DNA from 2 places in the Paenibacillus sp. GQ49 genome. Region 2 is predicted to be linked to the other one. Evidence: riboswitches for the same ligand, from Rfam matches in the RefSeq annotation. Region 2 holds a riboswitch; the other holds the start of a gene.
What was found. Region 2 has a riboswitch for S-adenosylmethionine ahead of mmuP (S-methylmethionine permease). Riboswitches for the same ligand answer to the same signal wherever they lie in the genome.
Positions count from the first base shown of each region.

Region 1 (5,260 bases), on a different contig from region 2:
TGACGTGGATCAGGTTGGAACCGTTAGTGAAGAGCAGAATATTCTTGGCATTCCAAGCTTTGTGGCGTATACAGATGGCCGCGAACTGGTACGGTATGTGAACAAGCTGCGCAAGTCGAGAGAAGAGATTGAGCAGTTCCTGAATCGCGCAGTTGAGGTGTACAACACGATCCATAAATGATGTTATATAAGTTCAACTAATGAATATTTACACAGACACACAGACACTCCGATGACAGAATAACCTTTTGATCGCTGTTATCCCCAGATTTCTTTGATCCCTTTTAAAAAGGGGAAATCCGGGGATAAAGGCGAACGCTTCGCTTCTTCAGGCTATTTCTGTCCTCTCCGTTATTGTGTAAATGTTTCATCGAACTTATATAAAAGTATGACAGGTTCATGTTGTAAAAGGGTATAATACAAAGAACGCCATTTCTCTTGAAATAGGGAAATGGCGTTTGTGTGTTTAAGACACAATTCAACTGGCATATCCTTCAATTACATAACCCCAATGACCTGCGGGTCATTATTTCACCAGACGTTAACATTTTGTCACAAAGCGCGACGTCAATGAACATTTTATCCGGTATAATGAATTTAGTTGTGAAATAAGTGTCAAAGTACCGAAACAAGCGGAGAATATTCTTCGCCATCTTAAACCAACAGCGGGTGAGAAAAAATTGAAACACTTAACTTTGTTTAAATGGTTAACCGTATTAACCTGTCTTGTCATGTTTCTGGCCACTTTTGGTGGAGGCATTGTAACCAAAACGGAATCGGGCCTTGGCTGCGGAACGGAATGGCCTTTATGTAACGGAAAACTCGTTCCCGCACATACTGTGGCTTCACTCATTGAATATTCCCATCGCGCTGTAAGTGCACTGGCTGGACTGTTGTCCATTGCCTCGTTTGTGGCTTTTCTGCGGTTTGGCAAGTCACGCCGTGACCTGCAATTGTTTTCTTTCTTAACTCTGGTATTTGTTATCGTCCAGGGAATCATGGGGGCTTTTGCCGTCGTCTTCTCCCAATCTTCAGCAGTCATGGCACTGCATTTCGGCTTTGCACTGATTGCTTTTGCCAGTTCCCTAATGATGGCCTTAGGCATAAGGCAGGAGGCCAAAGATGGCGGATTGGAGCGCCTGAATAAATACCCTCGGGTCACTAAAAGATTCAGGAATCTGGTCTGGTTCTCCACCATTTACACATATCTCGTGGTATACACGGGTGCATTTGTGAGCCACACGGATTCTGCAGGCGGATGTTCCGGATTCCCGCTCTGTAACGGGCAGATTATTCCTGAGCTTTCAGGTGGGGTAGCGGTTGCTTTTGCTCACCGTGCAGCAGCTGCGTCGCTCGTGATTGTTATTGCAATTCTGGGTCACTTCGCTTACCGTAATCATCCGGACAACAAGGAAATGCGTACTATTGGTGTGGTATCCGTTGTTCTTATTCTGATGCAAGTAGTCATTGGTATTTTCATGATGGTGACAATGAACCGTCCGGAAGTATACATGTTCGTAGCTCTTGCTCATATGCTGGATATCGCCATATTGTTCGGAGTCTTAACGTATATGAGTTTCCTGGTGTACAAGCTGCATCGCCCGGCTAATCGTTTTTAAATATGAAAGTCCACCATCCAGTGATGTACATCATTGGACAGGTGGACTTTGTTTGATGTCAGGGGGATCAGGGCAACCTATGGCAAGCAGCAATTACACGGAATGAATGATGTGTTACGTTTACGGTGAAGAATTCTTGTTGATTTGGAAAAGAGGAGGTTAGATATGCTGCGAACGTTGTTGGGGGAAAAGCCACGTATAAACGAAGGTAAATTGAAGGCAGCGATGGACGCAATGGCGCATACGCTTGAGCTATTTCAGCGACAAATGCATGTGGACCATGATCCCACGCATGACTATCGGAAGCTGTATGTGTGGACGCAGGGACTCATCTCCTCACTGGATGAACTGGAGCAAAGCTGTTTCGCCGCTGCTCATTTTCGCAAAAAGGTCGTTGCAGGTTCAACGGACGATATGACGCCGACTGAAAAAGCCGAGTATGCCCGATATATTTATTTCTACAAAGATGGTTTTATCCGCTGCTTTGCCATTCTGGATAAAGTGGGCACGGTATTAAATGAAATATTCCAGCTGAATACTTCCAATACCAAAGCGCATTTTTCTTATTTTACGGTGTTAAGGCAGTTCGATTATGCGAGGGAGCATCATGATCTTGCGTTGCAATTAATACAGATCAAGGACTCTTATCGTGAACCGATGAGCAAGCTGCGCAAGCGACGTAATATGGAAATTCACTACATGAACTCAGAAATGCACGATGACCTGTGGCAGTTACACCAGACCTTGCAAGGTAAAGTGAAATTGGAGGATCTGAATCAGCATGTGCAGGAAATGCGTCAGGGCGTGGATATGGTCTGTGAAACGTTAACAGCCTCTTATCGTTATATCAACAAAATATGGAAAAGAAATAATTCCCTTTGACAAATCGGAATACTTGGAATATACTGAGTTTCAATCAGAATGTTACAGTGACAAAGATTGAACTGATATTTCAAAAGTTACGTTCACATTATAAAGCATAAACTACATGAACTTATAAAATCCTACAACAACATATTTCTTATCGAGAGCGGCGGAGGGACAGGCCCGATGAAGCCCGGCAACCGATTTGTAACGACATGATACATGTATCATTCGTTATAGATGTTAGGTGCTAATTCCTACAAAATGGTGCGAGACACGATTTTGGCAGATGAGAAGGTATATTCTTTCACGTGAAGAGCCCTCTTTGTATCTGCAAAGGGCTCTTTTTTTGTACTTTAAGGGGAGTTTTCCTTTAGATCGGGTAAAGATACATGTAGGTGGTTGGAAAGGGGCAAGTGCGATTGATTGAATTAAAAGGTTTAACGAAAACGTACGGCAAAGGGGCAAAATCTACAACAGCGTTGTCCGAGCTGAATTTGAGCATCCAAAAGGGCGAAATCTACGGAGTGATTGGCCATTCCGGAGCGGGCAAAAGCACATTGATTCGCTGTATTAATTTGCTGGAACGGCCTACGGAGGGTGAAGTATGGGTTGACGGAATCAACCTGACTGAACTGAGCAAAACCGAATTGCAGCAACAGAGACGCAAAATCGGGATGATTTTTCAACACTTTAATCTGTTATCCTCGGCAACGGTATATGACAATGTAGCTTTTCCACTAAAACTTGTGAATACACCCAAGGAAGCCATTGATCGCAAAGTGAAGGAAATGCTGGCACTGGTTGGTCTGGAGCACCATAGCAGCAAATATCCGGCTCAATTATCAGGTGGCCAGAAACAACGTGTAGGGATTGCAAGAGCACTTGCAAGTGATCCGAATGTACTTCTCTGTGATGAGGCTACTTCGGCACTTGATCCGCAGACGACAAATTCAATCCTGAAGTTATTACTCGACATTAATGAAAAGTACAACCTCACGATTGTACTGATTACACATGAGATGCATGTCATTCAGAACATCTGTGACAAGGTGGCTGTCATTCATCAAGGTGGCATTGTGGAACAGGGACCTGTAACAGACGTGTTCCTGAAGCCGCAACATGCGATTACGCGGGACTTCATGATGCGTGACCATGAAGCTGGACTTGCTCTGGAAGAGACCGCTCTGGCGAATGCAGGCGTTGAATTGCAGGCAGGTGTTGCTTCCAAACTTGTGAAGATATCTTTTCTGGGTAACAAAACATATGAAGCGATTTTGTCCAGAACGGTACGTAAAACGGGAGTGGATTTTGCCATCCTGCAAGGTACAATCTCTACGATCAAACAGGTTCCTTATGGACAGCTGACCGTTCGGTTCGAGGGTGATTCAAATGCGATTGATCGGACGATATCAGAACTAACCGCTGAGGGACTTGATGTGGAGGTGCTTCGTTAGATGGATTTTTCAACCGTACGTTGGGAAGAGGTTGGTAAAGCTTCCATAGAGACACTGCAAATTTTGGGTGTATCAGGCTTGTTCACCGTAATTTTTGGTTTACCGCTCGGAGTACTGCTGTTCATGACAGCTCGATCTGCTTCGATCAAATCACGGACGGTGTACATTATATTGTCCTTGATTGTGAATATTTTGCGCTCAGTCCCATTTATCATATTGATTGTTGCTCTTATTCCATTCACTCGTTCACTCGTCGGTACAGCTACAGGAGTGTTAGGTGTTATACCACCTTTAGTTATTTCAGCAGCTCCTTACTTTGCTCGATTGGTGGAGACGACATTGCGAGAAGTTGATCGGGGTGTCATTGAAGCGGCACAGTCGATGGGTGCATCGACCGGACAGATTGTAAGACGGGTATTACTGCCTGAAGCGTTACCTGGTTTGGTTGCTGGGATAACCATTACCATCGTTACGCTTGTCTCTTACACGGCGATGGCGGGTATGGTTGGTGGTGGAGGTCTAGGAACGTTGGCAATCAACTATGGGTATTATCGTTATCAAAATGAAATCATGATCATATCCGTAGTGTCGATGATCATTCTAGTGCAAATTCTCCAGATGGCTGGAGATCGCTTGGTTACATTTTTCACCAGGAAATAACACATAGATAACATGATGGTTATGCAATAATGCGGACGCCACATGACAAAAATGATTAGAGAAGGGGTTTTACACATGAAAAAATGGTCTTTTGCTTTACTTAGTCTTATGTTGATTGCGGTTCTCGCAGCTTGCGGAAACAACAAGGACGCCGATAGCGGCGCAGACAATTCAGCAGGTGCACCACGTACAGTTGAATTGAAAGTTGGAGCTTCACCTACACCACATGCAGAGATTCTGGAAAGCATCAAGCCTGAACTGGAAGCACAAGGTATTCGTTTGCAAGTCGTTACGTTCAATGACTATGTACAACCCAATCAGCAACTTGCTGATAAAAAATTGGATGCGAACTTTTTCCAGCACCAGCCTTATCTGGACACAGAGAATAAAGAACGTGGATTCAACCTCGTTTCTGTAACACCTGTTCATGTTGAACCTTTTGGTGGATACTCCAAGAAGATTAAGTCTTTGGATGAATTGGCTGACGGCGCAAAAGTAGCAATTCCAAATGACCCATCCAATGGTGGACGTGCACTGTTGTTGCTCGCGAAGGAAGGTATTATTACGCTGAAAGACAACACAAATATCTCATCTACGATTCAAGATATCACAGCCAATCCGAAGAACCTGGATATTATTGAGCTGGATGCAGCCATGATG
Region 1 covers NZ_JCAXEL010000021.1:87,693-92,952, forward strand. Annotated here, with positions in the region: gene AC6CIF_RS26510 (thioredoxin family protein) at 1-181, shown strand, start outside; gene AC6CIF_RS26515 (COX15/CtaA family protein) at 681-1,619, shown strand; gene AC6CIF_RS26520 (Cthe_2314 family HEPN domain-containing protein) at 1,785-2,501, shown strand; SAM riboswitch class I at 2,638-2,779, shown strand; gene AC6CIF_RS26525 (methionine ABC transporter ATP-binding protein) at 2,906-3,940, shown strand; gene AC6CIF_RS26530 (methionine ABC transporter permease) at 3,941-4,600, shown strand; gene AC6CIF_RS26535 (MetQ/NlpA family ABC transporter substrate-binding protein) at 4,676-5,260, shown strand, end outside.
Region 1: another riboswitch for S-adenosylmethionine. It lies ahead of AC6CIF_RS26525 (methionine ABC transporter ATP-binding protein); the one in region 2 lies ahead of mmuP (S-methylmethionine permease).

Region 2 (5,260 bases):
CCACCAATGATTTTAGCGCCCGCAGCAACCCACTGCTCCGAAGCATCACTCATGCTGCCACAAGTACCCTGTCCAGTCCACGTCTTCGTCACTGCATCGTATACTTCTCCCGAGTTCGGATACACAATAACAGGTTTGTCGCTCGCACGGCTGAGAATGCCCACTGCTTCCGTCACCACTTCCATCGGAGCACAGTTCAGGCCAATCGCCGCAACCTGCGGCTCGGAGCCAAACTTCTGTGCACATACCTCAAGCGGTGTGCCCTCGCTGATGCTTGTCCCGTCTTTTAAAGAAAAAGATAACCAGGCATACGCATGAGGAAACTCCTTCAGTAAATCAACCAGCACCTGTGCTTCCTGCAAGGAAGGAATCGTCTCAAACGCCAGAATATCTGCACCCGCTTCAATCAACGCCGCCATACGCGGACGGTGAAATGCGACAAGCGTCTCATCCGACACGCCGTAATGTCCCACATACTCTGAACCATCCGCCAGATAGGCGCCATACGGTCCAACGGACCCGGCAATAATTGGACGTGGACGAAGACAATCTCCTTCGCGATCTACTGTACGATCTGTTATATTCTCCTCGTGCTCCACGTTCTGGGAACGTACCGAAGGAGCTGCTACAGGCTGACCTGTTGAGCTTTCTCTCCCTACTAAACTACTCTGCACTTCTGCCCACACATCATCTCTCGCCTGTGCAGCCAGTTCCACCGTCTTGCGGATCAGTTCCAGTGCTGCCTGTTCATCAATCCCTCTCTTGCGGAAACCATCCACCGTCGCCTGATAACTGGATGTAATCGCACAGTCGGCTCCTGCTCGAAAATAATCTGCATGGACCTGAACAATAACATCCGGATTCTCAAGCAACACACGAGCAGACCATAGTGGATCATCCAGATCACATCCATGCTGTTCGAGTTCCGTTGCCAACGCTCCATCCAGAATCATGACCGGATGTTCACGCAGGATCTGTTCTATGGGGTTAGTCTGTTGTGCTTGCGTCATGTACTTGTCCTCTTTTCTTATTCACACGTTCTGTCAGATAATAAGCAGCGTAACACACTGCGATAAACGGAACCCCACAATACAGTGCAATTCGCTGTGTCGGGTCAAAGGCAATACCTATGCATGAAGCCAGGCATAATATAAATGAAACAATTGGTACCACCGGATATAGTGGTGTGCGGTAGACCAGATCTTTGACCGCATGTCCTTCCCGGATATATTGTCTGCGGAACATGTATTGGGAGGCACTGATACTCATCCATACTGCAACGACAGCCAGACCTGAAATGGAAACCAGCGTAATATACACCGTACCTGGCGCAATAATACTGGACAGCAATGCCAGCGCACCACCCACCATACTAATCAGAAGTGCATTCAGGGGTACCCCGCTTTTGGTCAATTTGGCAAACCACGGAGAGATCGTTCTTTTGTCAGCCAGAGACCAGAGCATCCGTGAAGATGCATACAGGCCTGAATTGGCAGCAGAGAGAATCGCCGTCAGAATAACAAAGTTCATAATGTCTGCTGCATAGGGTACACCCACCCGCTCCATTACCGCTACAAACGGACTTTCCAGTACACTGGCATCCGACATGGGCAGCAAGGCCGACAAGATAATAATCGTTCCGATGAAGAAAATAACCAAACGCCACAGCGTTGTATGAATAGCCTTTGGTATCGTCTTTTCCGGGTTCTCCGTCTCACCGGCGGCAATGCCGATTAACTCGGTGCCTGAGAAGGCAAAGTTTACAGCAAGCATGGTCATCAATATCGCTGTAGCCCCATGAGGGAACCACCCGGATGCGGTAATATTCGATAGAAATGGAGCCGGTTCAGAATCCGCCATGGGAATGAACCCAAACATGGCTGCGCCACCGATAATAATGAAGATTACGATAGTCACTACTTTTACAGATGAGAACCAGAACTCGGATTCCGCAAATAATTTCACCGTTAGAGCGTTAAACAGAAAGATCATCAGTGCAAAGAGCGCGCTCCATATCCATACGTTCACCGATGGGAACCAGCGCTGCATCAGCAATCCGGCGGCTGTGAATTCGGAGCCAAGCGCAACAGTCCAGGTTAACCAGTATAACCAAGCCACCGTGTAGCCTGTTGCCGGTCCGATATATTTGGCTGCATAACTATGAAATGCTCCCGTCTCTGGCATATGAACAGACAGTTCACCAAGACAGAGCATCACCAGATATACAACGATGGCTCCAATCAGATAGGACAGAATGGTTCCCAGTGGTCCCGCCTGCTGAATGGTGTAACCTGAGCTGAGGAATAATCCCGTTCCAATGACTCCTCCGAGAGAGAGCATGACCACATGCCGTGCCTGCATTTTCCGCTGAAAATGCCCTTTGTCGTTGTTGTTCTCCATACCTGCTGCTCCCCTACTTCTTCATCCAGAAAAAACAAAAAAGACCCACTCTGCCTAAAGAGTGCGCCGTTACTGACAAATAAAAACAAACGCTCCTATCTATCAGGCTTTCACCCGCTGGAATTAGCACAGTATCCTTCAGATCTGTTGCTGAGGTTTCTAAGGGCCAGTCCCTCCACCTCTCTGGATAAGAAAATGATTTTTTACTAATATAGCGATCTATCATGAATGTGTCAACATTTAAATCATAAATGGCACACCTCGCTATTGAGTGGAAGACCCCGGATTGGTGATGGTGGTCTTTACCTCATACGTGATCGGCACGGTACTAAAAATTTTATCCCAATCGTCTTTGACCTTTTTCCATGTTTTGGGTTCCTTGATACGCAAGCTATCCCGAAAATCCGCAACATCTACTTTATAGGTATGCTGCAGTTTGTATAACACTTGGCGAATCTGTTGTTCGGCCAGTTCAGCAAATTCTTTTTCTAGTTCTTTAAGATAATCCCCTTTTTCCTCTCTTTCGGGCGAACGCCAATCTTCCATCAACCAGCCTTCGGATTCGACCTTTACATGGAATGAAATATCATCGCCAACCACTTTTGGAATTATTTTTGTTTTTTTCTTCTTCATTTCATATACAACAGTGAATCCTGCTTTATTATATGTCTTCAAGATGCCTCCTTTTTCTTTAGGTCTGATCCACGATAGCCCTTCTAGATCCGTTTGGCTGAGTTCACCGATGAATTTGGTCGTTTTCCCATCAAAGATACTGGCACCGGAGAATTTGTCCTCTCCGTTGAAGTTCAGTACATTTTGGAGCAGAAAGCTGGAACCGGATTGCATTTGTGCATCTAATTTGGAGAGTAGAACGGGGTCCAGGATTTTATTGGACAAGTACGAATTACCGGTAATTCCTGTAAGATAAAATGCTGGAATCTGGGAAGGATCATTTGAAGTCAGTACATCAATAGCACGATGATGGCTAATCAGCACCAGACAGTTAGGACGAATATCATTATCCCGAAGTACAAAATCCAGCAGCTGGTCCAGACCATACTTTTTGGCGATATCCTTGGACACAACGATAACCTTCAGATGATGCCCGATGAGCGGATGATCTCGCCTCAGTGCAAACTGACGAAAGATTTGCAGCAAGGAATCTCCGGTAAGCTGTTCATTGGAGTAGGACGTTTTACCAGAAGCAGGTGAACCGGATTGTTGGCTCTTCTGACTGCTGGATTTACCGGGAGCAATCTGTACCGTGGCTGTCACATTGTTCTGCTTGGAATACCCTCCTCCCTGATTAGCAATGTTTTTCTCAAATTCCGTCTCTTTGCCGATATCGATCCCAAGGCCAACGTAGACACTTAGATCCTCTATCTCCCGACTGCTCCAACATCCGGATATGGTTAAGAGAATGCATAATACAGCGGCTAAGCGTAACAACATACGGAATGTAATCATGCATGCTTGCCTCCTTTTTTGCGAATCAGACTTATTATCAGGAGCAACAGTGGTAAAGTGGCAAATAAAAGCACGGATGAGTTGCCCAACATATCACCCAGTGCAAAGGTTTCCTCCACAGTTTTCGGCATCAATGCCGTCAAATATATCAACGGCAGAAGAGCATACATAATGACTTTGATTTTCTTTGTACGAAACAAATCCCGAATACCTACCGAAGCACAATAGTGTGTGATCGTGAAGCTCGCAAAGATCTGCATAATCCAGATGACCAATAGTAAGGATTCGAAACGCTCAAAGATCAAACCTTGAATCTCGAAACTTCTCACCAAATCCAACGTTGGCCAAGTCCGTGTTTTGATTCCGTCGAGGGAAAGACTACCTATAACCATCACGACCGTAATTAGGTAAATCAGCGTGGATATAAACATGCCCCAGCTCATCGCTAAGTTACTCTTTTTTGGATTTTTCATATAAGCAGTTATGACAAACATGACCTCATACCCCGTGTAAGCCAGCAGCGAAGGCTTCAATCCTTTAAAAACAGGCATAATACCCTCGCCAAGTACGGGTCTCAGATTGCCAATCTCAAATAACTGATTACTAAGCAAGATTTCAATCACAAATATAATCAGTGTAATTGGCAAAATAATCTCAAAAACGCGCACAATGACAGTGAGTCCGCCTGAGATCAAATATATGCCGATCCACATAAAGACCATCACGATGGCCCATGTTGGTGTGCGCTCAAGCAAATACATGCCTGTCACTTCAGCCATGACCCTGATTTCGAAAGCGGCAATCACCATAAAATACATAATCATGGCGAATCCCAGTATGTAAGCAATCCAGCTCCCCGTAATCTCACGGGTGAACTGGAACACTGTTTTCTCCGGAAATCTGCGACACAGGGTAACCAGAATAATTCCGACACCCGTAATAATCAATCCCGACAGAATGATGGATATCCAGACATCTGGCGTTCCGACATCTTTACTCGTCGTTCGAGGGAGTGTCAGGATCCCAGCGCCAAGCATGTAATTAACAATAACTACGACGGCCTGTCTTGTGCTAATATTTCCTTCGGAACCATTCACTTCATCCCACCTCATACCTCGTGATTTACTTCATTTATCTTTTTCGGTCTTTATCTATTGGACTAGATATCTCGGGACGCATTCTCATCATATTTAACGGTGCACGGATAACGAAGTCCTTCCATTCATTAATGTGATAAGGAACCGCTGGTGCCACATAAGGTACGCCAAAGCTTGAAAGTCGTGCCAGATGCGTACACACAAGCAGAAAGAACATAACCACGCCAAACAATCCGAGTACAGCCGCGCTAAACATGGCAGCAAATCGCAGAATTCGCAGTGTGATGCCGGCACTA
Region 2 covers NZ_JCAXEL010000007.1:229,633-234,892, forward strand. Annotated here, with positions in the region: gene mmuM (homocysteine S-methyltransferase) at 1-1,010, opposite strand, end outside; gene mmuP (S-methylmethionine permease) at 988-2,400, opposite strand; SAM riboswitch class I at 2,493-2,594, opposite strand; gene AC6CIF_RS15275 (Ger(x)C family spore germination protein) at 2,665-3,867, opposite strand; gene AC6CIF_RS15280 (GerAB/ArcD/ProY family transporter) at 3,864-4,964, opposite strand; gene AC6CIF_RS15285 (spore germination protein) at 4,999-5,260, opposite strand, start outside.